DNA from 2 places in the Nocardioides sp. InS609-2 genome. Region 2 is predicted to be linked to the other one. Evidence: predicted binding sites of a transcription regulator. Region 2 holds the regulator's gene; the other holds the start of a gene.

Region 1 (15,473 bases), 1.5 Mb from region 2:
ACCTGCCGTCGGCGGAGGTGGCGATCCAGGTGAGCGGGTCGTTCGGCTCTCGCCAGGAGGAGGCCCAGCGCCTCGGCCGGCTGCTGCGACCCAAGTCGGAGGGCAAGAGCGCGCACTTCTACACGATCGTCTCGCGCGACACCGTCGACGCGGAGTTCGCCCAGAACCGGCAGCGGTTCCTGGCCGAGCAGGGCTACGCCTACCGGATCGTCGACGCCGACGACATCACGACTGTCTGAGCGCCGCGACGTACGCTCGCGAGCATGAAGCCGGTGCAGCGCTGGAGCCTCGTCGCCGCGGGAGTCGCGGCGCTCCTCGCCGCGCCGTGGGTGGTGCGGGCGCTGCCGGCCGACGACCCCGGCCTCGACGCCGCCGACCTGCTGTCGCGCGTGCAGGCGGCGCGTGACCATCCCTATTCCGGGTACGTCGAGTCGCGGGGCACGCTGCGGCTGCCGGTGGCCGACCGGTTCACCGACGTCGGCTCGCTGTTCGGCGAGGAGACCCGGATGCGGGTGTGGTGGCGCGGCGCCGACCGGTGGCGGGTCAACAAGCTGCTGCCCAGCGGCGAGAGCGACCTGGTGCACGACGCGCGTGGCACCACCCAGTGGCGCTACCAGCAGAACGACGTGAAGCGCAGCGCCGACCCCGACATCCGGCTACCGCGCACCGCCGACCTGGTGCCACCGGCGGTGGCGAGGCTGCTGCTCGACGACGTCGACCCCGGTGACGTGGAGCGCCTCCCCGCGCGCCGGGTGGCCGGCGTCGATGCGGCCGGCCTGCGGCTCGCACCCGCCGCGAAGCAGTCGAGCATCGACCACGTCGACCTGTGGGCCGATCCGACGTCCGGGGTGCCACTCCGGGTCGAGGTGGTGGCCAAGGGCGCTGACATGGCAGCGTTCACGTCTGAGTTCCGCGAGTTCTCCGCTGCGACACCGTCGGAGGAGTCGGTCTCGTTCAGGGCACCACCGGGGTCGGACGCCTCCTTCGATGACGTGCTCGACATCGCCGACGCAGCCAACCAGTACGCACCGTTCCTGCCGCCGCAGACCGTCGCCGGACTGCCCAAGGCACCCGAGGCCGACCGGGCCGTCGGCATCTACGGCGCCGGCATCACCCGGTTGATCACCATCCCGCTGCGCGAGCGCGAGGCCGGGCCGTTGCGGAAGCAGCTCGAGCTGACGCCCGGCGTTCAGGTGCTTGCCGAGGGCACGGTGGTCGCGTTGGGTCCGCTGGGCGTGATGCTGACCGGCGCCGAGGGCGCCGGCGGCTGGCTCGTTGCGGGCACGGTCACCGCCAACACCCTGGTGCGCGCCGCCCGCGACCTGGCCAACGACACGGTGGTGACGCGTCGATGATCCGCACGACAGGGCTCACCAAGAAGTACGGCGGCATCCTCGCCGTCGACGCCATCGACCTGCACGTCCGCGAGGGCGACATCTACGGCTTCCTCGGCGCCAATGGGTCGGGCAAGACCACCACGGTGCGGATGCTGCTCGGCCTGGTGCTCGCCACGTCGGGCAGCGCAGAGGTGCTCGGCGAGGAGATGCCCCGCCAGTCCGGCAAGGTGCTGCCCCAGGTCGGCACACTGGTCGAGTCGCCCGCGGCGTACCCGCGGCTTTCGGGCCGGGCCAACCTGCGTGTACACGACGCGCTCGGTCGCGAAAGTCGCCGAGGTCGCGCCGGCCGGGTGGACGACGTGCTCGACCGGGTCGGCCTGGGCGGCGTCGACGAGCGGCCGGTGGCGGCGTACTCACTCGGCATGCGGCAGCGGCTCGGGCTCGCCCACGCCCTGCTCGGAAAGCCGCGTCTGCTGGTGCTCGACGAACCGACCAACGGTCTGGACCCACAGGGCATCCACGAGATCCGCGACCTGCTGCTCGAGCTGCACGCAGGAGGTACGACGATCTTCCTGTCCAGCCACCTGCTGGCCGAGATCGAGCAGCTCGCGACCCGCGTCGGCGTGCTGGACCGCGGCCGGTTGGTCATCGAGCAGGAGCTCGCCACGCTCACCAGGCCGACCGGTCGCACCTACCTGCGCACCCACGACGTCCACCGGGCGAGGGCGCTGTTGGACGGCCAGGTCGAGAGCTTCGGCGACGACTCCCTGCTCGTGCGCGTCGACGACGTGGCGGCGCTCAACGCGCTGCTGGTGCGGGGCGGGGTCCGCGTGACGGAGCTCGCGCCCGAACGGCACACCCTCGAGGACGTCGTCCTGGCCGCCACCGCGGCCGGGTCCGACCGGATCGAGCGCGGATGATCCGCGTCGAGCTCCACCAGCTGCTGCGGAGCCGCCGCACGTGGGTCACGATCGCCATGATCGACGCACTGCCGACGCTGGTGGCGGTGCTGCTCGGGGTGACCGATGTCGGGCCACGGCCGGGCACCGGACCGGCCTTCCTGTCCGCCGTACTCACCGACGGCACGCTCTTCCCGCTGGCGGCTATCGCCATCGTGCTGCCGCTCTTCATGCCGATCGCGGTCTCGATCGTCGCCGGTGAAGCGATCGCCGGCGAGGCCCAGCTAGGCACGCTGCGCTACCTGCTCGTTCGGCCCGTGGGGCGGACCCGGCTACTCATCGCCAAGCTGGTGAGCGTGATGGCGTTCGTGATGCTGACCCTCGTCGTGGTGGCGGCAACCGCTTATGTCACCGGCACGCTGCTGCTCGGTGATGCGCCGATCGGCACGACCGCGACGGTGTCCGGCACCACGCTCAGCCAGCAGGAGCTGATCACCCGCACCCTGCTCGCGCTGGCCTACGCGCTGCTCTCAATGTTCGGCGTGGCTTCGATCGCACTGTGCCTCTCGACCATCGTCGACTCGCCCCTCGGCGCCGCGCTCGGCACCCTCGCCGTACTCGTCGCGTCCACGCTGCTGCTCACCCTCGACGCCGCCGACTCGATCGCGCCGTACCTGCCGACGCGCTACTGGCTGGCCTTCGTCGACTTTTTCCGCGACCCGATCCTGTGGCGCGACGTGGTCCGCGGCACGCTGCTGCAGCTCGTGTACGTCGCGGTGTTCCTCGGCATCGGCTGGGCCAACTTCGCGACCAAGGACGTCAAGGACTGAGGATCACTGGGTGGCGGAGCAGACCTCCTCGCCTGGCACGGCCGGAGCGTTTGTGCCGAGCTCGACGATCACGGCCGCCATCACCGACGGCGCACGCGGCAAGTCGCCGTGCGCGACGACGGCGCCCGGGCAGATCGACTGGATGGTGAACTCCAACGCCCCGTCGAGAGCAGCCGAGTCGGGAGGTACGACCGTCTGATCGTCGGTGGACCAGATCGACACCCACAACGGGCCGGCCGGTGTCTCGTCGCCGGCGTTCAGCTCGCGCAGCAGGTCGCTGTCGGGTACAAGCTGCTGGCAGGCCTCGGGGCACCGGTCGGGCGCCAGGTCGCCCGCCAGCCCGGCCAGGTCGGAGCCGTGATGAGGCGAGCCCAGGGTGAGCACGCGGCGGGCGAGGCTGGCGCCGCCGTGGTCGCGCACCCACAGCCGCACGGTCACTCCACCGGCGGAGTAGCCGATCACGTCGACAGAGTCGGCGCCGGTGCGGTCCAGTGCCCGGTCGACCGCGTCCTCGAGCACGCCGGCCTGTTCGTCCAGGTCGCCGGTGCCGTCGCCCGCCAACGTGACGACTTCTGCGTCGCGGCCGACCCGGGTCAGCGCCTCCGCGAGTACGTCGAGCGCGGTCGTCGATCCGCCGTACCCCGGCACGAGCAGCACCGGGCCGAGCGTTGCCTGCGAGACCGGAACGGTCGCCGGCTCGCGGTTGACCCAGAGCGCGACACCGATGGCGGCCACGACGGCCAGCGCCAGCGCGGCGAGCACCGCCACGAAGCGGCGGCGGGCCGGAGGTAGGGCATCGAGCATGCCCCGATCCTTGCGCAACCGGCCAAGGGTCACCCGCCGATCGACGCTCAGGCCAGGGCGACGACGGCGGTCAGTGCGCCCAGCACCAGGCACAACGGTGAGTAGGCGCGCAGGTCGAGGCGGCGGTAGGTCGCCTCTGCGACGCTCAGGCCGAGCCCGGACTCGACCAGACCGTAGACCCCCCTCACGAGCAGGACGGCAGCCACGACCCACGTGCCGGCGGCGATCCAGCCGTCGCCCAGGACCCCGGGGACCAGCCCGGCCTCGGCGACCACGAGGTAGGCCCCCGCCGCGAGCAGCACCCCGACTACGACCGACAAGGTGGCAAACACTGCCGGCAGCTCCTCGCCGGCGGGTCGGCCGACGATGACCTCGGCGAACTGCGCCCTGGTGCCCAACGGCCACGGCGACGCAGCCCACACGACGTGGAGCATGCCGACAAGCAGTAGCGCGAGCCCCGCGACGACAGCGATTCCAGTGATCATGCCCATCCCTCCGTTTCCATACGAGCCTGTATGGATGTCCGTACAGTAGCGTATTGATATGCCCGTGCAGAAGGTCACCCATGACGACTGGCTCTATGCAGCACTGACGACACTCGCCCGGTCCGGAGTCACCGCCGTCTCGGTCGAACCGATTGCCCGAGGGCTGGGGGTGACCAGAGGCAGCTTCTACTGGCACTTCAAGGACCGCGAAGCCCTGTTGATCGGCGCCCTGGAGCTGTGGGAGAGCGAGGCCACCACCTCGTTCATCGAGGCCCTGACACCGATCACCGACCCGGCCGAACGACTGTCCACCCTGTTGCGGGAGGCGCTGACCGGCGACGAGATTGCGGGCCTGGAGCCCGCCCTCGTCGCCCATGCCTCCGACCCCGTCGTCTCGGTCGTGCTGGAGCGGGTGACTCGTCGGCGGATGGCCTACCTCGAGGAGTGCTTTCGCGACCTCGGACTCGACAAGCGTGAGGCCCGACTGCAGGCGGTCGCCGCCTACGCCGCCTACCTGGGCTGGGTCGAGCTTCGACGCGCCGCCCCGGACGCCGTGCCCGAGGTGGCCCGCACCGGACGGAAGTCCCGCGCAGCCATCGACCATCTGCTGTCCATGCTCGCTGGGTCGCGCTGAGGCTCGCAATCGACGAGCGAGGGAGCGCTCAGGCGTCGGAACCGAGCTGGACGTACATCGTGAAGCGGTCGTGCCGGTAGGCAGACCGCGACACCTCGACCGGCCGGTGGTCGATCAGCGCCCGACGGGCGACACGCAGGACCGGCGAGCCCTTCGGCAGCTCGAGCTGCTCGGCCTCCTCGGGGGTGGCGACGTCAGACGTGACGGAGTCCTCGGCCCAGGTGGGCCGCAGCCCACGGGCGTCGAGCGCGTCGTACAGGCTGGTGGGCATGCCCGACTGCAGGAACCCGGGCAGCAGCACCTCGTTGAGGTAGGCGTCCTCGATGCAGATGACCTGGCCGTTGCCACGTCGTAGCCGCTTCCAGTGGATGACGGCGTCGCCGGCGGAGAGGTCGAGTGCGCGGGCCACGCCGGGGCCGGCCTGCTCGCGGCGGGCGAGCAGGGTCTGTGACTCGGGGAGCAGCCCCCGCTGGCGCATGTTCTCGGTGAAGCTGGTCAGCATGCCCACCCGGCGACGAGGTCGGGCAACGAACGTGCCGCGACCGGGCATCCGCTCGAGCAGCCCTTCGATCACCAGCGCGTCCATCGCCTGACGCACCGTCATCCGGGCCACGCCGAACTGCGCGACGAGCTCACGCTCGGACGGCGCGGGCGTGCCGGGCTCCGCTCCCTCGACCAGGGTGCGGACATGCTCGCGCACCTGCACATGCTTGAGTGCGCGCTGCACGGTTCCGGCCACCTGGGTCATAGGCTCAGAATAGGTCTGGACAAGCCGATCCGTACCGGGAATCGGTGACGCCGTGCGCCTGCCCCCCATTCCTTTACCTCCCCGTGGTGGTCACTCCGTCGCGATTGCCTCGAGTACGTCGAGCCGCGCGGCCCGCCGCGCGGGGAGCACTGCCGCCAGCACACCCACCACCACGGAGACCGCAAGGAACGCACCAAGCTGGTCCCACGGCACCGAGATGACCTCGAGACCCTCGTCGCGCAGGGCGTACATCATGGCGATGCCGAAGCCGACGCCGAGCACACTGCCCAGCACTGCGCCGAGCACTGCGATCACCACCGACTCACAGGTGATCATCCGCCGGAGCTGGCTGCGTGACAACCCCACGGCCCGCAGCAGTCCGACCTCGCGGGTGCGCTCGATGACCGACAGCGCGAGCGTGTTGACGATGCCGAGTACGGCGATGAAGAGCGCCAGGCCCAGCAGAGCGAAGATCATCAGCACCAGCTGGTCGATGGGTCCGCGCTGCTCCTCGGCGAAGGCGGCCTGGTCCTTGACCGTGACGATGGGCAGCTCGGCCACCACCTCGTCGATCGCCGCCTCGAGGGCCGGCGTCTGCCTGTCGACGTCGATGACCAGGAAGTTGTCGCGTTCGGGGAAGCCGGCCTTCTTCAGCGTCGACAGCGTCGTCTGGATCGGGAAGCCGACCACCGGGTTGTCGGCGAACGTGCCGGCCACGGGGTAGGTCACCTCCTCCCCGTTGAAGGTGATCTGGTAGTCGTCACCGACTGCCAGGTCGTGATCCTCGGCGTACTTGTCAGAGACGAGCACCGCGCCGTCGCGCAGGTCGTCGAGCGAACCGGTCACCATTTCGAGGCCGAGCGCCCCGGACAACGAGGACTTCTCGCTCGCACCGACGCCCTGCTGCCCGTCGTCGTACTCGCCGAAGGCCCAGCGCTGGCGAGCCACCGACTCCACGCCGTCGATCTTGCTCATCCGGTTGCCGATGCGCGACGAGAACGACTGCCCCATCAGGTTGCTGACGACGTAGTCGCCCTTGAAGTTCTCCTCGATCGTCTGGTCGACCGACGCCTTAGCGGAGTCCCCGACAATCGCCATCGTGGCAGCCAGCGCCAGTCCGATCATCAGGGCCGACGCGGTTGCGGTCGTACGACGCGGGTTGCGCAGGGAGTTCTGGCCGGCCAGGTTTCCGACGGTGCCGAAGACGCGGGCCAGCAGCCGGTGGGCCACCGCCAGGAACGGCCGGCTCAGCACCGGGCTCGCCGAAGCCACGCCCAGCAGCACCGCGAGCACACCACCCCCGACGAACCAGCCACCCCGGCTCACCGAGGTGAACAGCCCCGCGGCCAGCGCACCACACCCGGCCGCGATGAGCAGGAGCCCGCCCAGGAACCGGCGACGCAACGACGTCTCCGGCATCGAGATTTCGTCGCGCAACGCCTGCACCGGCGCGATCCGGGACGTACGCCGGGCCGGCAGCCACGCCGCCGCCATGGTGACGACGATGCCGATGCCGTACGACGCGAGGACGGTGCGCGGCGCGAAGATCAGCGGCTGCCCGGAGAGGTCGAGCCCGAACCGGCCGAAGACGAGCCGGATCACCATCGCCAGCGCCACGCCCAGGCCCAGCCCGATCGTCGAGCCGAGCACGCCCAGCACGAACGCCTCGAGCAGCACCGACCTGGTCACCTGCCGCCGCGAGGCGCCGAGGGCACGCAGCAGCGCGAGCTCACGGCTGCGCTGGGCGACCAGCATCGAGAACGTGTTGACGATCAGGAAGGCGCCGACGACCAGTGAGATGCCGGCAAAGATCAGCAGGAACGTCGTGATGAACGAGATCGCCTGCAACAGCTCGCCGGCGCTGTCGTCGGCCGCGTCGTCACCGGTGACCGCCTCGAAGCCGTCGGGCAGGCTTAGTGCCACTGCGTCCCGCAGCTCCTCCTGCGAGACCCCGTCGGCAGCCGTCACCCAGAGGTCGGTGTAGGCGTCGCGGCCGTCGAGGAACAGCTTCTGGGCGGTCCGCGTGTCGAAGGCGGCGAACGTCGCCCCGTTGAGCGAGCCGCCCTGCTCGAAGTCGGCGATGCCCACGAGCACCGGGTTGAGGACCGACTGGTCGCCGGCCGTGACGATGTGCACGCGATCGCCGCGGTGGTAGCCGGCGCGGTCGGCGGTCGAGGCGTCGAGCACGACCTGGTCACGCCCGCTCGGTTCGTCCCCGATGATGATGCTGAGACCCTCGAGGTCGTGCCCGGCGGGGGCGTCCGACCAGTTGCCGCCGATGCCGGGCGGGCCCTGGCCACCGACGACCTTGTTCTTCCGGTCGACGACGAAGACGCCGCGGTCGGTGACGTTGCCGTCGACGCGCGCTGCGCCCTCCAGGTCCTGCAGATCCTTGAGCACCGACGCCGGCACGGTGCGAGTCGACGGGCCGTTGCGCAGGTCGCCAGCACCCTCCGGCCGGACGACGACATCGCCGACGGTCGACGCGAACAGTGCCGTGAAGCTTCGGCCCAGGGTGTCGCTGAAGACGAGAGACCCGGCCACGAACGCAACTCCCAGCACGATCGCGAACGTACTGAGAAACAGCCGGACCTTGCGGCCCAGCAGGCTCTTGAGGGCGGCGCGGAGCATCAGCCGGCCACCGGTGCGCTCATGGTGGCCATGACCTCCAGCACCGACTCGCGATCGGGGTCGCGCAGCTCGTCGACCACACGACCGTCGGCGAGGAACACCACCCGATCCGTGTACGCCGCGGCGACCGGGTCGTGGCTCACCATCACGATCGTCTGGCCGTGGTCGTCGACACTGCTGCGGAGCAGCTCGAGCACCTCGGCACCCGAGCGGGAGTCGAGGTTCCCGGTCGGCTCGTCGGCGAAGACGATGCGCGGACGGCTCACCAGCGCCCGCGCGATCGCCACCCGCTGCTGCTGGCCGCCGGAGAGCTCATTGGGCTTGTGGCTGAGCCGGTCACCCAGCCCGACAGTCGCAATGACGGAGTCGAACCACTCAGGGTCGGGCTTGCGGCGCGCGATGGCCAGCGGCAGCACGATGTTCTCGCGCGCGGTCAGGGTCGGCACCAGGTTGAACGACTGGAACACGAAGCCGATCTCGTCGCGACGCAGCCGGGTCAGCGCCTTGTCCTTGAGCCGGGTGAGCTCCTGTTCGCCGATGAAGACCTGCCCCGACGTGCCGGTGTCGAGGGCCGCACAGCAGTGCATCAGCGTCGACTTGCCCGACCCGCTCGGTCCCATGATCGCGGTGAACTCCCCCGCCACGAGGTCGAGCGTCACGTCGTCGAGCGCACGCACCTGGGCCTGGCCGGTGCCATAGGTCTTGGTGAGTTTGCGGACCCGCGCGGCGGGCGTGTGCTCGGTCATGGTCCCAGCCTCCCGCGCCACGCCAACCAGGCGCCATGGGGACTCCCCCGGATCCCTCCCGGGGAAACCCCCGAGGATCCATGCGTCCGAACAGGTGTTCGATATCATGGAGTCGTGGACTTCCAGGGCACGCTCTTCGACGAGGCGCCGGCCACTGACGTCGCCGGGCTGCCGACGCTGGCACCCGAGCGCACGCTCTTGTCCAGAGGAGCCTGGGTCGACGTCCAGCGCAACTGGCTGCCCGGTGCCGATGCCGTGTTCGAGGCGCTGGTGCGTGACGTGCCGTGGCGCGCCGAGCGCCGCCAGATGTACGACCGCGTCGTCGACGTGCCCCGTCTGGTGCACACGTACGCCGCCGACGAGGCCCTGCCGCACCGGCTGCTCGTCGACGCGCGCGGGGCCCTGTCGGCGCACTACCTGCCCGAGCTCGGCGAGCCGTTCGTCACCGCCGGCTGCTGCTACTACCGCGACGGCCGCGACTCGGTTGCCTGGCACGGCGACACCATCGGCCGAGGCAGGACGCAGGACACCATGGTCGCGATCGTCTCGGTCGGCGACCCACGCCGGCTGCTGCTCCGCCCCCGCGGTGGCGGCGAGTCCGTCGCCGTCGCCATGGGCCACGGGGACCTGCTCGTGATGGGCGGTTCGTGCCAGCGCACCTGGGAGCACGCCGTACCCAAGACGGCGCATGCCGGCCCGCGGCTGTCGGTGCAGTTCCGGCCGCAGGGCGTGTTCTGACGGTCAGAGCTGCACGCTGGGCGGCTCAGCTCGCGTACGCGTCCTGGTAGAGCTTGTCGAGGTCCTCGGAGTACGGCGCGCTGAACCCGCAGAGCGTCACGGTGTCCTGGAAGGCCGTGACGAGGTAGCGACCGCCGACCTGGAAGTCGACCGCGACCAGCAGCTCCTGGAGCTGCTTGCTCGGCGCCGTCACCGTGACCGTCTCGGTGGGGGTGCCCTTGAACCATGTGGTGGGCGCGAGCGTGACCTGGTCACCCTCGATCGAGGTGACGGAGCCGTCGAAGGCGAGCGTGTTGCCGCGGAGCACCCGCACGTTGGGGACCATGCACTTGGCCTCGACCGCGTCGCCCGTGACCAGCGCGGTCGTGGAGCCGGGCTCGGCAACCGGCTGTGCCGGCGCCTGGCTGGTGGGCTCCTGGGCCGTGGGGGACTGCACGTCGTCGTCACTACGCAGCGCTGCGAAGGATACGCCCGCAATGACGACGACGGCAGCGGCTGCCGCGACCCAGACGAGGGGGCTGCGGCGCCGCGTCGTCTCGGGTCGGAGTTCGGGGGTGTGGTTGCTCATGGCGTCCTCCAGGAGTCGGGCCACCTGCTCGGGGGGCGCGGGCGTCAGTCGGGCGGCCGGGTCGATCGCGCTCAGGCTGCGGCGCAGCTCCTCGTCGTCGTAGCCGTAGTCGTTCACGATGGCCTCCCTATGCCCCTTCATGTCCGGCACCGGTGCCGGTCTTTCGCAGGTCCTCGAGCAGCTTTCCCTTGGCCCGGTGCAGGCGGATGCTCACGGCGTTGGCGGTGAGGTCGAGCACGGCGCCGATCTCGGCGGGCGTCAGCTGCTCCCACGCCCACAGCCGGACCAGCTCACGGTCCCGGTCGGGCAGCCGGTCGAGCGCCTCGGCCAGCCGGACGTCGGTGCCGACCGGGTGCGGTTCGACGGGCTGCCCGGCCACCTTCGCGGCCACCCGCGTCTGCCGTCGGCGGCTGCGCTCGGCGTTCTGAAGGCAGCCCCGCGCCACGCCGTACGCCCAGGGCAGTGGGTTGTCGGGCACCTCGTCGAAGCGCCGCCACAGCACCAGCAGGGTGTCGGAGAGGACGTCGTCGGCGGTGTCTGAGTCGGTACGACGCACGAGGAACCGGCGCAGCGGCTCGATCACCTCGCGTGCCAGCGTCTCGAACCGCTCCTCCCGTGTCACCCCTCCAACGTAGCGAGCCGGCGTCGTCAGCGGCCCGGCCGGGGCAGCGGCCCGAAGTCCTCGCGGCAGGCGTCACCCGAGCACGACGACAACAGGTTGGTACGCCGGAACAGCTCGCGGCGCACCCGCGCGTACTTCTTCACGGCCGCCAGGTTGCGAAGTTCGTAGGGGTCCCGGGCGTGGTCGTAGAGCTCGACGAAGCCGGTGCGGTTCCAGCGGACGAACGTGTAACGGCCGGTGTGGACACCCCGGAACGTCCAGTCGATCGTGCCACGCCGGTGGAACGGGCCGGCCTGGATGAGCGAGGTGCGAGCCAGAGGCGCGCCGGCGCGTGCCGCCCCCAGCACCGACACGCCGTCCATCGGGCGCCCCGGCGTCGCACCGGAGATCTCCACCAGCGTGGGCGCGAGGTCGACCGTCGAAGCGATGTTGGACCGCACGACACCCGGCGGGATGCCCGGGCCACGCACGAGCAGCGGCACCCGCAGCGACTCGCGGTAGGCCAGCAGCTTGCCGGTGTAGCGGTGCTCGCCCAGCAGGTAGCCGTTGTCGCTGGTGAAGATCAGGTAGGTGTTGTCGAGCTCGCCGGCGGCGCGCAGCGCCTCGACGGTGGCAGCGACCCCCTCGTCGACCGAGGCCAGCGACCGGATGCGCTGGGTGAAGAGGCGCTGCAGGGTCGCGGCGCGCTTGCGCTTCTCCTTGCGGATGAGGATCGGCTTGTCCGAGACGTCCTGCTCGTTGTATGACGGCTTGTCGAGCGACGGCAGCCGCGAACCGGGATACAGGCCGGCGTGCCGGGTTGCCGGCGTCGGCGGGGCGGCGCACGTGTCGAGGGGCAGGTTGTCGGTGCACTGGCCGTGGGGGGCGACGTACGACGACCAGATGAAGAACGGGTCCTGGTCGCCGGCGTACTCGCCGATCAGGTCGACCGTGCGGTTGGTGACGAAGTCGTTGCTGTGCAGGTCGTCGTGGTGCTCGACCAGCGCGCCGTCGTCGTACACGGTGTAGTCGAAGGCCTGGTAGGTGCCGTGGGTGAACGGCGCCCAGTGGTCCCAGCCGGCCTGGATGCCGTCGCGCTCGGAGTAGAGGTTGAGGTACTTGCCGACGAACCCGGTGGCGTAGCCCGCGTCGTGCAGCCAGCTCGCGACACTGTTGCCCGGCTCCTTGAGCGCCCCGAACCCGCCATGCGGGCCGGAGTTGCTGCGTACGCCGTTGTTCTGCGCGTACTGACCGGTGACCATCTCGGCGCGGGCCGGGCAGCACAGCGGATGTGGCGAGATCGCCTGGCCGAACGTCGCCCCGCCACCACCGAGTGCCGCTCGGGTCTGCGGCATCCAGTAGAGATCCTCGAGCGTCTGGTCGTCGGTGGTGATCAGCACGATGTTGGGCCGGTCGCCCGGCGCCTGCGCCTGCGCGGCCACCCGCGGCGTTGCCGGCACAGCCGCGATGGCGGCAGCCAGGGCCACGAGGGCGACGGCGAAGCGGGCAGTTCCACGAGATGTCTTCATCGGCCGGGTCACGGTACCTGTGACGCAGCTCCGATCCGGGAAGTTGCCCCGACACGCAACAAGGCCCCCGCTCCGAGCGGGGGCCTTGCTGTCTCGCACGTTGGAGCCAGGCGGTCTCAAAACCACATGTGGCTGGTCTCGAGACGGGTTGCGCACTCCCTCGCTTCGCTCGGGACTACGCCAACCCTCCTCGACCTGATCGCCTTGTCAGCCCTTCGCTGCGCTCAGGGCTGGGCGATCAGAAGTCCATGCCGCCCATGCCACCGGACGGGTCGCCCATCGGGGCGGCCTTCTCCGGCTTGTCGGCCACGACGGCCTCGGTGGTGAGGAACAACGCAGCGATCGAGGCGGCGTTCTGCAGAGCAGAGCGGGTCACCTTGACCGGGTCGTTGATGCCCTCGGCCAGCATGTCGACGTACTCGCCGGTGGCCGCGTTGAGGCCGTGACCGGGCTTGAGGTTGCGCACCTTCTCGGCCACGACGCCGCCCTCGAGGCCGGCGTTGATCGCGATCTGCTTGAGCGGGGCCTCGGTCGCGTAGCGAACGATGTTGGCACCCGTCGCCTCGTCGCCCGTCAGGTCCAGCTTGTCGAACGCGGTGGCCGCAGCCTGCACGAGTGCCACGCCGCCACCGGCGACGATGCCCTCTTCGACAGCCGCCTTGGCGTTGCGCACGGCGTCCTCGATGCGGTGCTTGCGCTCCTTGAGCTCGACCTCGGTGGCCGCGCCGACCTTGATGACCGCAACGCCGCCGGCCAGCTTGGCCAGGCGCTCCTGCAGCTTCTCGCGGTCGTAGTCGGAGTCCGACTTCTCGATCTCGGCACGGATCTGGTTGACCCGGCCCTCGATCTGGCCGGTGTCGCCGGCACCTTCGACGATGGTGGTCTCGTCCTTGGTGATGACGACCTTGCGGGCCTGGCCGAGGAGCTCGACGCCGGCGTTCTCGAGCTTGAGGCCGACCTCCTCGGAGATGACCTGGCCACCGGTCAGGATCGCGATGTCCTGGAGCATGGCCTTGCGGCGGTCACCGAAGCCCGGAGCCTTGACGGCGACGGACTTGAAGGTGCCACGGATCTTGTTGACCACCAGGGTCGACAGCGCCTCGCCGTCGACGTCCTCAGCGATGATCACCAGCGGCTTGCCCGACTGCATGATCTTCTCGAGCAGCGGCAGCAGGTCCTTGACGTTGCTGACCTTGGAGTTGGCGATGAGGACGTAGGGGTCCTCCAGCACGGTCTCCATGCGCTCGGGGTCGGTGACGAAGTAGGCCGAGATGTAGCCCTTGTCGAACCGCATGCCCTCGGTCAGCTCGAGGTCGATGCCGAACGTGTTCGACTCCTCGACCGTGATGACGCCTTCCTTGCCGACCTTGTCCATCGCCTCGGCGATGACGTCACCGACGGTGCTGTCACCTGCGGAGATCGACGCCGTGGCGGCGATCTGCTCGCGGGTCTCGATCTCGGTCGACATGGCGAGCAGCTGCTCGGTCACGGCGGCGACAGCGGCCTCGATGCCGCGCTTGAGACCCATCGGGTTGGCGCCGGCCGCGACGTTGCGCAGACCCTCGCGAACCATCGCCTGGGCGAGGACCGTGGCGGTCGTCGTACCGTCACCGGCGACGTCGTCGGTCTTCTTGGCGACTTCCTTGACGAGCTCGGCACCGATCTTCTCGAACGGGTCCTCGAGCTCAATTTCCTTGGCGATGCTCACACCATCGTTGGTGATGGTGGGCGCGCCCCACTTCTTCTCGAGCACGACATTGCGGCCCTTGGGACCGAGCGTGACCTTGACGGCGTCCGCGAGCGTGTTCATGCCACGCTCGAGGCCGCGTCGGGCCTCCTCGTTGAAAGCAATCAGCTTCGACATAACCCTTGTGATTCCTTCAGAGTCTGGGGGTGTACGGCGCCTGGTGGGCTGCCCGCGACGGACGGACCTCGACCCTCCGACGGACCCTTCCCGCCGGGCTGGAGGACCTCAACGTCACCAGTGCCGTGTTGTCACTCTCATGGCGAGAGTGCCAGCGTCATGTTTAGCACTCGAAGGGGGCGAGTGCAAACGAATCGCGGCCTTCCGGACCCCGGTCAGCGCGCGGCCAGCCAGGTCTCGAAGTCGGGTCCGTCGAGTACGGCGTCGCCCCGGGGCACGAGGGCGCCGGCCCGGATGAGCTTCTCGGCCCGCCCGGGCAGCCACAGCGGCACGGAGATGTAGCGCTTGCCGGCGGCCCGGACGTGGCGGCGTACCTGCCGGATCAGGGTGTCGGGCCGCGGCCCCGCGAGGTTGACCGTGCCGTCCTCGTCGCCGTGCGCGAGCCGGACCAGGTGCGCGGCAACGGTCTCGATCGCCACGGTCTGCACGGGCTGGATCGGCACCCCGACGACCGGGCCCTTGCGTGTCCACTGCATCAGCTGGCCGCCGAAGTCGTGGAACTGCGTGGCCCGCAGGATCGTCGACGGCACGTCGCCACGGCGAGCCGCCTCCTCCTGCGCGAGCTTGGCGGCGAAGTAGCCCCGCCCCTCCAGCCCGTCGATGCCGTAGATCGACAGCGTGACGATGCGACGCACTCCGGCACGGGCACCCGCGGTCTGCAGGTTGCCGGCCACGCTCGTGAAGAACGCAGAGGCCACATCGCGATCCATCGAGGACACATTGGCGGCGTCGATCACGACCTCCACCCCGGCCAGTCCCTCGTCGAGCCCAGCTCCGGTGACGGCGTCGACGCCGGTCGCCCGGCTCAGCACCACGACTTCGTCCCCGGCGGCCTCGAGTGCTGCGACCGCGTGACGACCGGCAAGCCCGGCCCCTCCGATGACGGCGACCTTCATGACGACTCCTCGCATACGTGGATAATTGGTATCCACGTTATACCAGAGAACTCGGACATCCCGTAACCTCGTTTCCATGCGTATCAGCGAAGGAGTCGAGTGG
Region 2 (15,473 bases):
AAGCATCGGGCTGCTACGAATGGCGGAGCGCCGTAGCTGGACTTGGGTCGTGGGCCACGTCCGAGCCCAACTGCGGCATGTATGGGGGGACTTGGACCTACACGTGGCAAACTCAGCCGGGAACCAACACGCGAATCTGTGTTGAAGGCCGCCGAACAGTCAGGGTCGACGGGCAATGGGTGTACCGATGGACCACCCTTGGCTGTGGGACGGGCGGCACTGCGAACGTGCAGTCGGGAACGTCCAGTGGTTTGTCGTCCCCTGCTGTCCGCGCCAAGGTTCAGCCCGGTTTCCTGGGCGGCGCATACAAGTGGAAGGCAAGCTGACAGAGCCGACCGGCAGAATCTCCGAATTCTGACGGATCTCAACCCCAACAAAGATTGACCGGGGTGTTGCACGGTGACGAACTGACCGGCGGCCGGCTGGTGGTCCAGTTGCCAGACCGGTCGTCGGTCGTCGGCCGTCTTGGGCAGGTCGAGAGCGCACCGCAGGGAACGATGCCCGCGTTGTCGGTGCGCGCCCGTAGGGTTCTTGAGTGCCTGACTCCGACGACCAACCCGAGCGCTCCACCCCCGCTGTCTCCGGGGTGCTCGCCACTGGGTGAAGGCACTCGGCGGGCAGGAGCGCGGCGGCCAGATCGAGATGGACGAGGCGGTCGCGCGGGCGCTGGGCGCCGGAAAGCATCTCCTCGTCCGGGCCGGCACCGGCAAGTCGCTGGCCTACGTCGCCCCCAGCCTGCTCCACCACGACCGGGGTCGTGGTCGCCACGGCGACGCTGACCCTGCAGCACCAGCCCAACGAGCAGGACATCCCGCGGCTGGTCGAGGCGAGCGGCGACGAGGCCGATGCGACGTCCGCCGTGCTGTTGGGTCGGGGCAACTACGCCTGCCTGCACCGCATCCGCGAGGGCGTGACCGACGAACAGGGTCTCCTCGACGTGCCGACGGGGTCGATGGCCGAGAAGGTGCTCGAGTTGCGGTCATGGGCTGAGAAGGAGACGAGGCCGGCGGCAGCGACGAGCGCGACAACGCTCCTCGCCACACCGACCGCGAATGGCGACAGGTGAGCGTCAACCACCGCGAGTGCCTCGGCGCGACGAAGCGCCCGGTTGCCTCTGATTGCTTCGCCGAGCGGGCGCGGGAGAAGGCGCAGCAGTCCCACCTGATCGTCACCAACCTCTCGCTGCTCGCGATCGACGCGATCGAGCGGGTGCCGATGATCCCCGGCTACGACGCGGTGGCGATCGACGAGGCGCACGAGCTCACCGCGCGGGTCACCCAGGCGGGGATCGACGAGCTGGCGGTCAACGACGTCGAGCGGGCATCCTGGCGCTCCCAGCGTGGGGTCGAGGACGAGTCGGCCCATGCGCTGAGCGAGGCCGCTGACTCCTTGGCGGAGGCGATCGAGGCCACCGCCGCAAGTGCCTGTCGGCCTACCCCAAGGACGCGCCTTCTCCGACGGCGACGCCGGCCGCACCCAGGACAAGGGCATGGTGCAGGAGGTCATCGTCAACGCCGAGCGGATGGCCGCCAACCTCGAGTGTGATGTGCTCTGGCTCAACGAGGCGCGCGTCCGCGTCCCCGCGCTGCTGCACGTCGCGCCGCTGCAGGTTGTGGGGGCCGATGCGCGACAAGCTGCTGACCGACAAGACGTTGGTGTTCACGAGCGCGACGTTGATGCTCGGTGCGATTTCAACGCGGTCGCCGCCTCGCTCGGCCTCAAGCCGACCGAGCGCGAGGCGCTGTCTCGCTCCGGCGCCGTGTCGCCGTGGCGGGGGATCCACGTCGGGTCGCCGTTCGACTACGGTCAGCAGGCAATCCTGTGCGTCGCCCGCCACCTCCCTGCCCCCGGCCGCGGCGGCCTGTGCCCAGGGTGACCCCAACCGGATCGCGATCGTGCTCGACGGCGAGATCATCTCCTCCCCGAGCGTGAACGTGCCGTGTGGTGGCTCCATCAGGGACACCACCGACATCACCGGCTCGTTCACCCTCACCGAGGCCAAGGATCTCTCCGTCCTGATTGAGGGCGGCGCCCTGCCACTGCCCGTCGAGGTCATCGAGCAGCGCGTCGTCGGCCCGACGCTCGGCAAGGCCGCCATCGACGCTTCGTGGCAGGCGGGCTTGATCGGGCTGCTGCTGACCGGCCTCTTCATTGCCGGTGTCTACTGGTTCGTCGGCCTCCTCGCGGCGCTCGCGCTGACGTCGTACGCGCTGCTCGCCTACGCCATGCTCGTCGGCCTCGGCTCGACCCTGACGCTGCCCGGCCTGGCCGGCTTCGTGCTCGCGATCGGTCTGGCCATCGACGCCAACGTGCTGGTCTTCGAGCGCGCCCGTGAGGAGTACGCCGCCAACCCGTCCGCCGGCCTGCGACGAGCACTGACGATCGGCTTCAACAAGGCGTGGAGCGCCATCATCGACTCCAACGTCACCACGCTGCTTGCGGCGGCGCTGCTCTTCATCCTGGGTTCGGGTCCGATCAAGGGCTTCGGTGTCACGCTGTCGATCGGTGTGGTGGCCTCCATGATCTCGGCGCTGGTGATCGCCCGAGTGCTCACCGAGATCGGTGTCTCCAACCGCTGGGTCGAGCAGCGACCGGGGTTCAGCGGCATCGGCTCGGTCGGCAGGGTCCGCCTCTGGCTCGAGCGCCGCGACCCCGACCTGATGTCGCGCCGTGCGCTGTGGCTGGCCGTCTCCGGTGCGGCCCTGGTGTTCGCCGTGTCGGGCATCGTCAGCCAGGGGCTCAACCTGGGTGTCGAGTTCACCGGTGGGCGGGTGCTCGAGTACTCCACCACCACGCCGATCTCCGCCGACAGGGCACGCGAGGTTGTCTCCGAGGTCGGCTACCCCGAGGCCACGGTGCAGGAGTCCGACGACGACAAGATCACCGTGCGCACGGGCCAGATCAGCGACGACGAGGCGATCAAGATCGAGACGGCGATCGGCGACGCCGCTGGCGGCGCCACCAAGGAGCGCGACGAGAAGATCGGTGCCTCACTCGGCACCGAACTGCGCGACAAGGCCCTGATCGCCCTGGGCATCGCGCTCCTCGTGCAGATGGTCTACCTGGCCTTCCGCTTCAAGTGGACCTTCGGCGTCGCGGCGGTGCTCGCGATGTTCCACGACGTGGTCATCGTCACCGGTGTCTTCGCCTGGCTGGGCAAGCCCATCGACGGCATCTTCCTGGCCGCCGCGCTGACCATCGTCGGACTGTCGGTCAACGACACCGTCGTCGTCTTCGACCGGGTGCGCGAGCGCTGGCAGGGCTCCCGCCCCGAGCAGACCTTCAACCGGCTCGCCAACAAGGCCGCCGTCGAGACGATGCCGCGCACGGTCAACACCGGCCTCGGCGCGATGTTCATCCTGGCCGCGCTCGCCGTGCTCGGCGGAGACTCGCTGCGCGACTTCGCCATCGCCCTGCTGCTCGGCCTGATCATCGGCACCTACTCCTCGGTGTTCACCGCGACCCCGCTGGTGACCTACTTCCAGGAGCGCTGGCCGATGTCGCGCGCGGCGAAGGTGCCGCGCACCAGCGAGCCCCGGGACTCCGGCGCCGTCATCTGACGGACCGCTTCTCGGGGTAGTCCGGGGCAGATCGCACCTTCCGAGGCGAAATCAGGTGCGATCTGCCCCGGACTACCCCAAGGAACGCCGGCGTACGCTCGCGACATGACCTTTCTGATCATCCTGCTCGTTGTCGTGGTGGCCGCAGTGGCGTGGAAGATGCGGGTCCCGCTGCTGGCCAAGGTGCTCGGCCAGTCCGAGGGCCGCGTCAACCGGCAGATCAACCGCAAGCGCTGACCGACGGGTCAGTTGCCCGCCAGCCGTGACAGCGCCTTGCGCACGACGGCCGGGTCGGTCGTGGTCCACATCGGCGGCAGGCTCGCCTTGAGGAACCCGCCGTACCTCGCGGTCGACAGCCGAGGATCGAGTACGGCGACCACGCCACGGTCGGTGGTCGTGCGAATGAGCCGCCCGGACCCCTGCGCAAGCAGCAGCGCGGCATGGGTGGCCGCGACCTGCATGAAGCCGTTGCCGCCCGCCTTGTCGGCGGCCCGCTGACGCGCCGACATGAGCGGGTCGTCGGGCCGCGGGAACGGGATCCGGTCGATGATCACCAGCTGGCACGTCTCGCCGGGGACGTCGAGGCCCTGCCACAGCGAGAGCGTGCCGAACAAGCAGGTGTGCGGGTCGTCGACGAACTGCCTCGCCAGCTCAGGCAGCTGAGCGTCGCCCTGGGCAAGGATCGTGAGGTGGGGGAGCCGCAGGCGCATCGCCTCGGCGGCGGCCTCGGCGGCCCGTCGTGACGAGAACAAGCCCAGCGTGCGGCCCTCGGCCGCGTCGACCAGCTCGGCGATCTCGTCGAGCTGGGCAGTGCCGAGGCCGTCGCGGCCGGGCGGCGGCAGGTGGCGGGCGACGTACAGGATGGCCTGCTGGCCGTAGTTGAACGGCGACCCGACGTCGATGCCGCGCCAGGGCAGCACGCCGTCAGCACGCTTGATCGGCTCGTCGAGCACCCGCTCGGAAGGCTTGAGCCCGAGCGAAGTGGCGACCGCGTTGAAGTCGCCGCCGAGCATCAGGGTGGCCGAGGTGAACACGACGGTCGTGTCGGTCAGCAGCTTGTCGCGCATCGGCCCCCACACCTGGAGGGGAGCCACGTGGAGCCGGGCCGGGATGCGGTCGCGGGCCTCGTTGAGCCAGAGCACGTCGGCCTCGGCATGCTTGGCCATCCGCTCTGCGTTGACGAACACCTCCTGCACGAAGCCCTTTGCCTGGGTACGGCCGGCGTCGGAGTCACCGTCGCCCGCCGACTCCTTCGGGAAGGCCGAGACCAACGCGCGGGCGGCGTCGCGCACCAGCACCAGCGCGTCGGAGAGCTGCTCGCCCATCGTGTCGATGCGACCCGGCTCGGTGCGGGACAGTGCGTCGGCGAGCGCCTCGCCGGCGTCGGACAGGTCGTCGGCCTGCTCGCCGTCGATGTGCCGCTGGGCGCGACGCGCAGCTCGCTCGACGTCGTTGGCGGCAAGCTCGTCGGTCGCCGCCTGGGTGACCCGTCCGGTGAGCTCGTGGGCCTCGTCGATCACCACCGCGTCGTAGTCGGGGATCATCGGCACCCCCTCGATCGCGTCGATCGCGAGCAGCGAGTGGTTGGTGACGATCAGGTGCGAGCGCTGGGCCTTCTCCTTGGCGCGCTCGGCGAAGCACTCCTGGGCGAACGGGCACTTGGTGGCGCCGAGGCACTCGCGGTGGTTGACGCTGACCTGCCGCCAGACCCGGTCGGTGTGCCGGGGGGCGTTGTCGCGCTCGCCGCTACCGCCGTCCAAGCTCTGCTTCTCGGCCCACTCGCGCAGCTTGATGACCTCGCCGCCGAGCGACCCGGTGGGCAGGTCGACGAGCACGCCCTGGTCGTCGGGCACGCCTTCGCGGATGCGGTGGAGGCAGGCGTAGTTGGAGCGACCCTTCAACACGGCGTACGACGTGTCGATGGTGCCGCCGACCGCCTCGACCAGGCGGGGGAGGTCGCGCTCGACCAGCTGGTGCTGGAGGGCGAGCGTCGCGGTGGCGATCACGACCCGCTTGCCGTGCAGCAGGCTCGGCACGAGGTAGCCGAGCGACTTGCCGGTGCCGGTGCCGGCCTGGACGAGGAGGTGCTCGCCGCCCTCCATCGCGTCGGCGACGGCGTCGGCCATCTGCACCTGGCCGTCGCGCTGCTCGCCCCCGAGGGCAGTGACCGCTTCGGACAGCACCTCGTGCACCCGGCTGTGCGGGTTGCTGGGGATGTCGTCCTGATCGGTCACCCGGGCACCTTATGTGCAGGCGCCGACAGTGACCGACCCACCGCGGTCACATGCGGCGCAGGACCGCCGTGACGATGCCGAGGATGCTGGCGTTGGACCCGTCGATGGGGTCGTAGGCGTCGTTGTGGGGGAGCAGCCAGACGTGGCCGTCCTTGCGCTGGAACGTCTTGACGGTGGCTTCGCCCTCGATCAGCGCGGCCACGATGTCGCCGTTCTCGGCGGTCTGCTCCTGGCGGATGACGACGAAGTCGCCGTTGCAGATGGCCGCGTCGATCATCGAGTCACCGGCGACCTCGAGCATGAAGAGCGTGCCCTCGCCGACCAGCGAGCGAGGCAGCGGGAAGACCTCCTCGATGCGCTCGTCGGCGAGAATCGGACCACCGGCGGCGATGCGCCCGACCATCGGGACGTAGGTGGCCGGCGGCATCGCGTCGCCAATGTCGGACTCGTCGATCGAGCTCTCCTCGGCCGAGTTGCCGAGCGACCGACGCGCGGCCATCACCTCGGGCAGGAACACCTCTAGGGCCCTCGGCCGGTTGGGGTCGCGCTTGAGGAAGCCCTTCTCCTCGAGCGTCTTGAGCTGGTGGGCGACGCTGCTCGAACTGGTGAGCCCGACCGCCTCGCCGATCTCGCGCATGCTCGGCGGGTAGCCGCGCATCTCGATGGCGTCCTTGATCGTGGCCAGCACGCGCTGCTGGCGGGGGGTCAGACCGGTGGCGTCGGGGGGCCCGTCGGGCATCTCGAGCACCTTCTTGCCGGTGCCGCTTGTCTTGGCCATGGGTCCTCCTGGATGTCACGCTGTGGATCGTCTCGCCGGTTGCCTCACCGTAGACCGATCACGGCATGACTTCAAACAAGTGTTCGAACGGCGTGTCGTGCCACACTCCCGGCATGGAGACGAGCTGTGTGGTCACCGGAGCCGGTCGCGGGATCGGCCGGGCGATCGCCGAACAGATGGTTCGTCGCGGTCATCACGTGGTCGTGGCCGACCTCGACGGAGCGGCCGCGACGGCCACCGCGGCCGAGATCGGGGCCGCCGAGGGCATCGCGCAGGACGTCCGCGATCCCGAGTCGCACCGGGTCGTCGCCGCGGCAGCCTCGCGCCACGGCGTACTCACCGCGTGGTTCAACAACGCCGGCGTCGGCGACGACGGCCGGCTCTCCGAGCTGATCGAGGAGCAGGTACGCCGCCTCGTCGAGGTCAACGTCCTCGGCTGCATGTGGGGCACTCGCACCGCCCTCGAGGCGTTCGGACCGGGTGGAGGCGACATCGTCAACACCGCCTCGATCGCCGGCCTCGGACCCGTCCCCGGCTACAGCGTGTACGCCGCCACGAAGGCCGCTGTCGTCTCACTGACCATGTCGTGCGACGCCGAGACCCCACGCGGCGTGCGCGTGCACGCGCTCTGCCCCGACGGGGTGCAGACGGCGATGCTCAACGCTCAGAACCCGGACGGCATCGGCTCCCAGCTCGTGCACTCCAGCACGATCCTCACCGTCGACGACGTGGCGCGTGCCGCCGTCGGGCTGGTCGGCTCGCGCCGCGTCGTACTCGCGGTGCCTGCCTGGCGCGGCGGTCTCGTCCGTGCCAGCACCCTTGCGCCCGGCGTGGCGGCCCACGGTCTCGGACTGTTCGCCGCGCTCGGTCGCCGGGCGATCGCCAAGCGCCGCTGAGCGTTCAGTTCACCAGGGTTGGCCGGGACTCGAGCACGTCGAGCTCCTGGGCCTCGTCGACCTTGGTGACAGTGCCGTCGACCCGGCCCTGGGGCTCGCTTGACGCGCATTTGGCAGGGCATCGACCTGTGGTACATTATTTGCATGCACATGCAGGCAGATCGATTCAAGAACTTCTTGTGGGCGTGACGTGAGCGTCGCGTGGTCCAAGGTGGCCGCATTCGCGTCTGCGGTCGACGCCAGCCTGGACAAGTGGCTTGCGGACACCCATCGGATCGGGCTGACGGAGTTCCGCGCCCTGACCTTTCTGAGTCAAGCCCGAGATAGGGAGCTCCGGGTCAACGACCTCGCGCAGCGGGTCGGCCTGAACCAGAGTTCCACGACGCGCCTGGTGAGCCGGCTGGAGGCGAAGGGGTTGGCACGGCGCGATGTCTGCGAGGATGACGGACGCGGCGTTTACGCAGTCATCACCGATCAAGGCGAGACACTGTTCCGCGAGGTGCGGGGTCCCTACGAGGACCGGTTGCACGAGCTCCTGAGCAAGGCTGCCGTGCACTTTCCGCAGCTGGACGTGCGCCTACTCGGCCACGCCCTCCGCGAGGTCGAATCCCTGATCACTCCCTGAACGAGAGTCATTGCGGCAATCCCAAAGCATGCCTAGGTGCATGTGTGTACATGCAGAGAAAGATCCAGCGAGAGGAGCCCATGGTCATGAGCACGAAAGTTGAAGTGTTCGTGGACTACGTCTGCCCGTTCTGCTTCCTGGTCGAGGACGCTGTGGCGCAACTCGAGCGGGATCGCGATGTGGAGATCGAGATCCGCCCGTTCGAGCTGCGACCGGACCCGGTACCCACACTGAGGGCGGAGGACGACTATCTGCCTCGCATCTGGCGCCGCTCGGTCTATCCGATGGCCCGGCGGATCGGGGTGGACATCGCGTTGCCGACGATGTCTCCGCAACCCCGGACCGCGAAGGCGTTCGCCGTGCTGCAGCTGGCACAGGAGCAGGGACTGGCGCGCGAGTACTCGACCGCGATGTTCCGCGCCTTCTTCCAGCAGGACCGCAACATCGGCGAGGACGATGTAGTCATCGGCGTCGCCGCGTCCTCCGGGCTCGACCGGTCGCAGGTGGAGCAGGCCCTTGTCAGCCAGGAGCGGCGCGATCGCCAGCTCGTTCACCAGCGGCACGCGGTCGAGACGGTGGGGGTCACTGCCGTGCCCAGTTTCCGGGTGAACGGCCGGCTGATTTCCGGAGTTCTGGATGCCGACCGGCTGAAGCGCGCCACCGACGAGGCCACCGGCTCGGAGCAGGCATCGTGATCGGGACCGAACCCGAGCTGGCCGGGCTGATGGCCGAGGCGGTCGAGTTCAGCATCCGGCACGTGGCATCCGGTGGCTTGCCCTTCGTCGGCGTCATCTCGGACGACTGCGGAGACCAGAGCGATTTCGGCGTCAACGAGGTCCACAGGACGGGTGACCCATCCGCGCACGCCGAGATCGTCGCCATGCGACAGGCCATGGAGGACCGCGGCGCACCAGACCTGCGCGGATTGCGTCTGCTGGCCACCGGCGAACCCTGTGGCCTGTGCTATCGGTTCGCCATGGACCGCGGTATCGAGCGAATCTACGTAGCCGTCGACGCGGACACCGTCGCAGCCCACGGTTTCGACTACCGCCACAGCTACCCAGCGTTCGGCATCGACCGCTCCCGACCCACCGACCTCGTCCGCCCGCTCCCGGTCGAGCGCGGCCGGGAACCGTTCGACCTCTTCCATCGAATGAACATGAAAGGAACATCATCATGAGTTGGCTCTACCTAGGCATTGCCACCATCTTCGAAGTCGCCGTCGGCATCTTCGCAAGCAAGGCAAATGGCTTCACAAAACTGTCGTGGACAACCGGCACCCTCGTCAGCGGTGCGATCGCCACCTTCTTCCTCGGCCTGGCCCTCTTGACCTTCGACGTCGGCGTCGGCTACGCGATCTGGACCAGCGTGGCAGGCGTCGGGATCGTCATCGTCAGCGCCCTGTTCCTCGGCCAGCGCCTGTACTGGAAGCAGGCCCTCGGCATCGCCGTCGTCATCGGCGGTGTCGTCGGACTCCAGCTCAGCGGGGCCGCATAACCGGTCCCTCCCCGACCATCCTGAAAGGACCCATGTGATGACCACTACCACGAACACCGAAAAGAAGGCCGGCGCCTGGCTGGTCCTGCTGCTGGCCGGCGCATTCGAGATCGGCTACGCGCTCAGCGTGGCCGGCAGCGAAGGATTCACCATCCTCGGATGGTCGATCTCCGCCTTCGTCTTCTTCCTGCTCACCTTGTTCTGCCTCAGCGTCGCTCTCAAAGCCATCGACGTCGGCATCGGCTACGCCGTGTGGGCCGGGATCGGAGCGGTCGGCGCCGCGCTCCTGGGGCCCGTCTTCTTCGACGAGGTCCTGACCCCGGTCCGTGCCTTCTGGCTAGCCGTCATCATCGGCGGCGTCGTCTGGCTCAAGCTCGCCGACAGCCCCAAGATTCCGCGCACCAAGCACGAGGTCACGAGCTAGGAGGCTCGACCATCACGAGTAGGGCCGTTGTCCCCGCCCACGGCGCGCGAGGTGCCGCAGTCGCCGCGGGCGGGGCCTTCGCCGCCTTCTACACCTTCTACGCCGCAGCGACCAGCGTCTTCGCTGGCGCGGTGCCATCGCCTGGGGGTTCGTCTCGCGGCGTTGCCCTTCGGCGGGCACTGGCCCGGTTCGGTGCTCGTTGAGGTCGGGTTCGGCGTGATCGTCTCGGCAGTGTCGTGTTGGTCAAAGAGCTTGCCTCGGCCGGCCAGGTCGGGTAAGCACTCGGCGTGTATGGCTTCGGGTCAGTCTGTTCCTCGCTCACCGGGCCTGCCTTCCGCGAGTGGCCGCCGCTGGGCACTTCATCGCGGCCGCACTCATACCGGCTTTCGTGACACGCGCACCCACGGCGCCAGCGTCGGGGTGGTCCGACCGGCTCGCCAACGCCAGCAGCCCCGGACAGCGGGCAACAAGCAGCGAGTAGGCCGAGGCGGCTGCGCGCCATGCAAGACCAACTTCGCGAGACGGCCGATTCCGAACCATCGGTCCGCTGTCAGCCTAGATAGACGCTGGCCGCTCAGCTGCCGTCGCCCGGAGCCTGTGGACAGCCACGACGCGGCGACACGCCTCGAACATTTGTTCGGGCAGGTGCTTGACCTGTTCGAACACATGCTCTAATGTCGCACACATGTTCGATCGAACGTCTGATCGACCTACCGAGACTGTCGGTGGTCGCCACTAGACATCGATCAACAACCAACTAGGCAGACCGCCCCCTTCCCCAGGAGGTCCCGATGAGCACCATGACCACCACGCCCTACCCCACCTTGACGCTGGCTCCGGTCCGCGACCTGCGCCCCGTGCGTACGACGCCGCAGCCCGCCGCTGCTCAGCTACGCCTCACCCGGCGTGGCCGGCTCGTCGTGCTCCTCGCGACGCTGGCTGTTGCCCTGGTGATCGGCGTCTTCCTGGGCACCGGCTCCGTGGCGAGCGAGCAGGGCGGCACGCCCGAGCCGACACGCGTGGTCATGGTGGGCGAGGGCGAGACCCTGTGGGGCATCGCGTCGGAGGCGGCCGGGGACGACAGCACCCGCGAGATGGTCTCGAGGATCGAACGGCTCAATGCGCTCGACACCGCGATGGTGACCGCCGGCCAGAAGCTGCGCGTTCCCATCGCAGAATGACTTACAACTGAATATTCCACCAGCCGACTCGACCCCGGCTGGTGGGCCGGGGAAGACGGGGGGCGGGCCATCTGGCCCGCCCTTCGCGGCGTCCGGGGCCTGCGGTGGTCGAGCAGAGCCGAGACTCAGCGCGCTGCGCGCCGACCGCCCGGGATGCGCGGGGGAGCGGGGTGGCCATCGTCGGCCTTGGGCCGCTGCTCCAGCAAGCGCAGCAGCCGGGTGATCAGAAGCAACCCGATGAACAGGCACGCCACCGCACCCAGCGAGGCCAGGCCGAGCAGCCACCAGCCTGCCGACTGTCCGGAGCGGGCCGAGCTGCCGAAGTCGATGGCGACATACACCAGATAGCCCCAGGCGACGATGAGCAGCGTGATGCCGATGGCATAGCCGAGGGCGGCCGAGAGGTTGACTCGCGACTGCTTCGCAGCCCTCCGCGACCCAGCACTCTTCCCCGTCACGAGGACATTGTGACCGATCCGGTCGACGCGCACGACACGCCGCTACCAAGGACCGGAAATGAGTAGTCATTCGGCCCCTGACCTGCACCTTTGTCGCACCGTCTGGGCCCGTTGGAAAACTTGTCGGGTTCGGCTTGCCAATCCCTGGTGCCGCGACGTACGGTTACCACAACATCTAGGACTTACACCGGTGTAGTTATCCACATCTAGTGCACAGCTGCCCGGCGTGTGGCCCACAGCACAGCAGTAGTTCATCCACAGGAATCAGACCTTCATCCACAGGCGTTACACCCTACGAAGGGTGCTATTTGTCGCGCCCCGACGATGACTGGCCAGCTACGAGAGGAGGCCGCGAGATGCACTGCCCCTACTGCCGCACCACCGACACCCGGGTCATCGACTCGCGCGTCTCCGACGACGGCGGCCAGATCCGCCGGCGACGTACCTGCCAGGACTGCGGCAAGCGGTTCAGCACGGTCGAGCTGATGCAGCTGGTCGTCCTCAAGCGCTCCGGGGCCACCGAGCCGTTCACCCGCGACAAGGCGATCTCCGGGGTCCGGAAGGCCTGCAAGGGCCGCCCGGTCACCGAGGACCAGCTCGCCTGTCTCGGCCAGGCCGTCGAGGACGCCCTGCGCAGCGACGGCTTCGCCGAGGTCCCGGCCCACGAGGTGGGCCTGGCGATCCTGGCGCCGTTGCGAGAGCTCGACGAAGTCGCCTACCTCCGCTTCGCCAGCGTCTACCGGGCGTTCGAGTCGGCCGACGACTTCGAGGACGAGATAGCGATGTTGCGCGCCGAGCGCGCCGTACCAAGCCCGCCGGAGACCGCTGAAGCGGTCCTCGTCGAAACGGGCTGACCACAGACTGCCCGGCACGTAGTGGGGAAGCTGCGTGCCGGGCGTACCACTTCGATGACTGCACGACATGGGTCATCAACTTGAAGATCAACTCACGAGGGATCAAGGGAGAACCATGACCGAGACGGTGAACACCGGCACCGCAAAGGGCGCGCACAAGCAGTCGGGAGTGCGCATCGAGCGCGTCTTCTCGACCGAGGGCGTGCACCCCTACGACGCGCTCACCTGGGAGCGTCGCGATGTGGTCCAGACCAACTGGAAGACCGGCGACACCGTCTTCGAGCAGCGCGGTGTGGAGTTCCCCGACTTCTGGAGCGTCAACGCCTCCACGATCGTCACCACCAAGTACTTCCGCGGCGCCGTCGGCACCGACGCCCGCGAGTGGAGCCTCAAGCAGCTCGTCGACCGCGTCGTGAAGACCTACCGCAAGGGCGGCGAGGACCACGGCTACTTCGCGACCCCCGCCGACGCCGAGCTCTTCGAGCACGAGCTGACCTGGCTGCTGGTCAACCAGTACTTCTCCTTCAACTCTCCCGTGTGGTTCAACGTCGGCACGACCTCACCGCAGCAGGTCAGCGCCTGCTTCATCCTCTCGGTCGACGACTCGATGGACTCGATCCTCAACTGGTACAAGGAAGAGGGCTTCATCTTCAAGGGCGGCTCCGGTGCCGGCCTCAACCTCTCCCGCATCCGGTCGTCCAAGGAACTGCTGTCCAGCGGCGGCACCGCGTCCGGCCCGGTCTCCTTCATGCGCGGCGCCGACGCTTCAGCCGGCACCATCAAGTCCGGTGGCGCGACGCGCCGCGCGGCCAAGATGGTCGTCCTCGACGTCGACCACCCCGACATCGTCGAGTTCGTCGAGACCAAGGCGCGCGAGGAGGACAAGATCCGCGCCCTGCGCGACGCCGGCTTCGACATGGACCTCGGCGGCTCCGACATCACCTCGGTGCAGTACCAGAACGCCAACAACTCGGTCCGCGTCACCGACGAGTTCATGCGCGCGGTCGAGGACGGCACGCCGTTCGGCCTGCGCTCGCGCTCGACCGGTGAGGTCATCGAGACCGTCGACGCCCGTGAGCTGTTCACCAAGATCAGCACCGCCGCGTGGGAGTGTGCCGACCCCGGCCTCCAGTACGACGACACGATCAACGACTGGCACACCAACCCCGAGACCGGCCGGATCACGGCGTCCAACCCGTGCTCCGAATACATGTCGCTCGACAACTCGTCGTGCAACCTCGCGTCGCTCAACCTGCTGAAGTTCCTCAAGCAGGACGACACCTTCGACTCCGAGCTGTTCTCGAAGGCCGTCGAGGTGATCATCACCGCGATGGACATCTCCATCTGCTTCGCCGACTTCCCGACCGAGCCGATCGCCGAGACGACCCGCGACTACCGCCAGCTCGGCATCGGCTACGCCAACCTCGGCGCGCTGCTGATGGCGATGGGCCTGGGCTACGACTCCGACGGCGGCCGCACGATGGCCGCGACCATCACGTCGCTGATGACCGGTGTCTCCTACCGACGTTCGGCCGAGATCGCCGGCGTCGTCGGCCCGTACGCCGGCTACGCCCGCAACGCCGAGGCCCACAAGCGCGTGATGCGCAAGCACCAGGCCGCGAACGACGTGGTCCGCACGCTCGGCATCCCCGACGCACAGGTCCACAAGCTCGCGACGGCCGCGTGGGCCGACGTACAGAAGCTGGGCGAGGCCAACGGCTTCCGCAACGCGCAGGCCTCGGTGCTCGCGCCGACCGGCACCATCGGCTTCATGATGGACTGCGACACCACCGGCATCGAGCCCGACTTCTCGCTGGTGAAGTTCAAGAAGCTCGTCGGCGGCGGTTCGATGCAGATCGTCAACCAGACGATCCCGCGGGCGCTGACCAAGCTCGGGTACGACGCTGAGAAGGTCGAGGCGATTGTCGCCTTCATCGCCGAGCACGGCCACGTCATCGACGCGCCGGGCCTGAAGACCGAGCACTACGAGGTCTTCGACACCGCGATGGGTGCGCGCTCCCTCAAGCCGATGGGCCACGTGCGGATGATGGCTGCCTGCCAGCCGTTCCTCTCCGGCGCGATCTCCAAGACGGTCAACCTGCCCGAGACCGCGACGGTCGAGGAGATCGAGGACGTCTACCTGCAGAGCTGGAAGCTCGGCCTGAAGGCGACCGCGATCTACCGCGACAACTGCAAGGTCGGCCAGCCGATGTCGTCCGGCAAGGGCGAGAACAAGGGCAAGGCCGACGACGGCAAGCAGACCCCGGTCGAGCCGACGGTCGTCGAGAAGGTCGTCTACGCCCCGACCCGCAAGCGCCTCCCGAAGTCGCGTGTCTCGCGCACCACGTCGTTCACCGTCGGCGGCGCCGAGGGCTACATGACCTCCGGTGCCCACGATGACGGCCAGCTCGGCGAGGTGTTCCTCAAGCTCGGCAAGCAGGGCTCGACCCTGGCCGGTGTCATGGACGCCTTCTCGATCGCCGTCTCGATCGGCCTCCAGTACGGCGTCCCGCTGGAGACCTACGTCTCGAAGTTCACCAACCTCCGCTTCGAGCCCGCCGGCCTCACCGACGACCCCGACGTCCGGATGTCGCAGTCGATCATGGACTACATCTTCCGCCGCCTGGCTCTGGACTACCTGTCCTTCGAGGACCGCTCGATGCTCGGCATCTACTCCGCCGACGAGCGTCGCCGCCACCTCGAGACCGGCTCCTACGAGCCCCTCGCCGAGATCAGCGAGGCGGAGTCCCTCAAGGCCGACGCTGAGCCGCTGGTTGAGGAGGGCCTCCAGGCCCGTCTCGAAACCGAGGCTGTCGTCGAGGCCGAGATCGTGCCGGCGGTGAAGGAAGCCCACACCTCCGCCGAGCTCCTGGAGAAAATCACCGGCACCGCCGTCGACTCCCCGCTCTGCTTCACCTGTGGCACCAAGATGCGCCCGGCTGGGTCCTGTTACGTGTGCGAGGGCT

What was found. The regulator LexA, encoded in region 2, represses DNA repair genes until DNA is damaged. The targets are predictions, from matches to a motif close to TCGAACANNTGTTCGA.
Region 1: H4Q84_RS10030 (alpha-ketoglutarate-dependent dioxygenase AlkB) is a predicted target of LexA. The motif match lies at 9,201-9,216, and genes of this name have one in related genera.

The regions. Positions count from the first base shown of each region.
Region 1 is NZ_CP060034.1:1,908,757-1,924,229, forward strand. Features, by position in the region: gene H4Q84_RS09980 (DNA repair helicase XPB) at 1-239, shown strand, start outside; gene H4Q84_RS09985 (hypothetical protein) at 264-1,355, shown strand; gene H4Q84_RS09990 (ATP-binding cassette domain-containing protein) at 1,352-2,257, shown strand; gene H4Q84_RS09995 (ABC transporter permease) at 2,254-3,066, shown strand; gene H4Q84_RS10000 (hypothetical protein) at 3,070-3,870, opposite strand; gene H4Q84_RS10005 (DUF3995 domain-containing protein) at 3,918-4,355, opposite strand; gene H4Q84_RS10010 (TetR/AcrR family transcriptional regulator) at 4,414-4,989, shown strand; gene H4Q84_RS10015 (GntR family transcriptional regulator) at 5,018-5,737, opposite strand; gene H4Q84_RS10020 (FtsX-like permease family protein) at 5,828-8,368, opposite strand; gene H4Q84_RS10025 (ABC transporter ATP-binding protein) at 8,368-9,114, opposite strand; gene H4Q84_RS10030 (alpha-ketoglutarate-dependent dioxygenase AlkB) at 9,229-9,852, shown strand; gene H4Q84_RS10035 (hypothetical protein) at 9,878-10,537, opposite strand; gene H4Q84_RS10040 (sigma-70 family RNA polymerase sigma factor) at 10,548-11,042, opposite strand; gene H4Q84_RS10045 (sulfatase) at 11,069-12,550, opposite strand; gene groL (chaperonin GroEL) at 12,789-14,414, opposite strand; gene H4Q84_RS10055 (3-beta hydroxysteroid dehydrogenase) at 14,630-15,370, opposite strand; gene H4Q84_RS10060 (Rrf2 family transcriptional regulator) at 15,447-15,473, shown strand, end outside.
Region 2 is NZ_CP060034.1:3,453,280-3,468,752, forward strand. Features, by position in the region: gene H4Q84_RS17900 (hypothetical protein) at 758-1,066, shown strand; gene H4Q84_RS17905 (hypothetical protein) at 1,063-1,545, shown strand; gene H4Q84_RS17910 (hypothetical protein) at 1,490-1,876, shown strand; gene secF (protein translocase subunit SecF) at 1,893-3,560, shown strand; gene H4Q84_RS23225 (hypothetical protein) at 3,666-3,797, shown strand; gene H4Q84_RS17920 (ATP-dependent DNA helicase) at 3,806-5,794, opposite strand; gene lexA (transcriptional repressor LexA) at 5,841-6,572, opposite strand; gene H4Q84_RS17930 (SDR family oxidoreductase) at 6,686-7,468, shown strand; gene H4Q84_RS17935 (MarR family transcriptional regulator) at 7,659-8,093, shown strand; gene H4Q84_RS17940 (DsbA family protein) at 8,180-8,788, shown strand; gene H4Q84_RS17945 (nucleoside deaminase) at 8,785-9,273, shown strand; gene H4Q84_RS17950 (SMR family transporter) at 9,270-9,590, shown strand; gene H4Q84_RS17955 (multidrug efflux SMR transporter) at 9,628-10,014, shown strand; gene H4Q84_RS17960 (LysM peptidoglycan-binding domain-containing protein) at 10,806-11,195, shown strand; gene H4Q84_RS17965 (hypothetical protein) at 11,321-11,653, opposite strand; gene nrdR (transcriptional regulator NrdR) at 12,010-12,507, shown strand; gene H4Q84_RS17975 (vitamin B12-dependent ribonucleotide reductase) at 12,623-15,473, shown strand, end outside.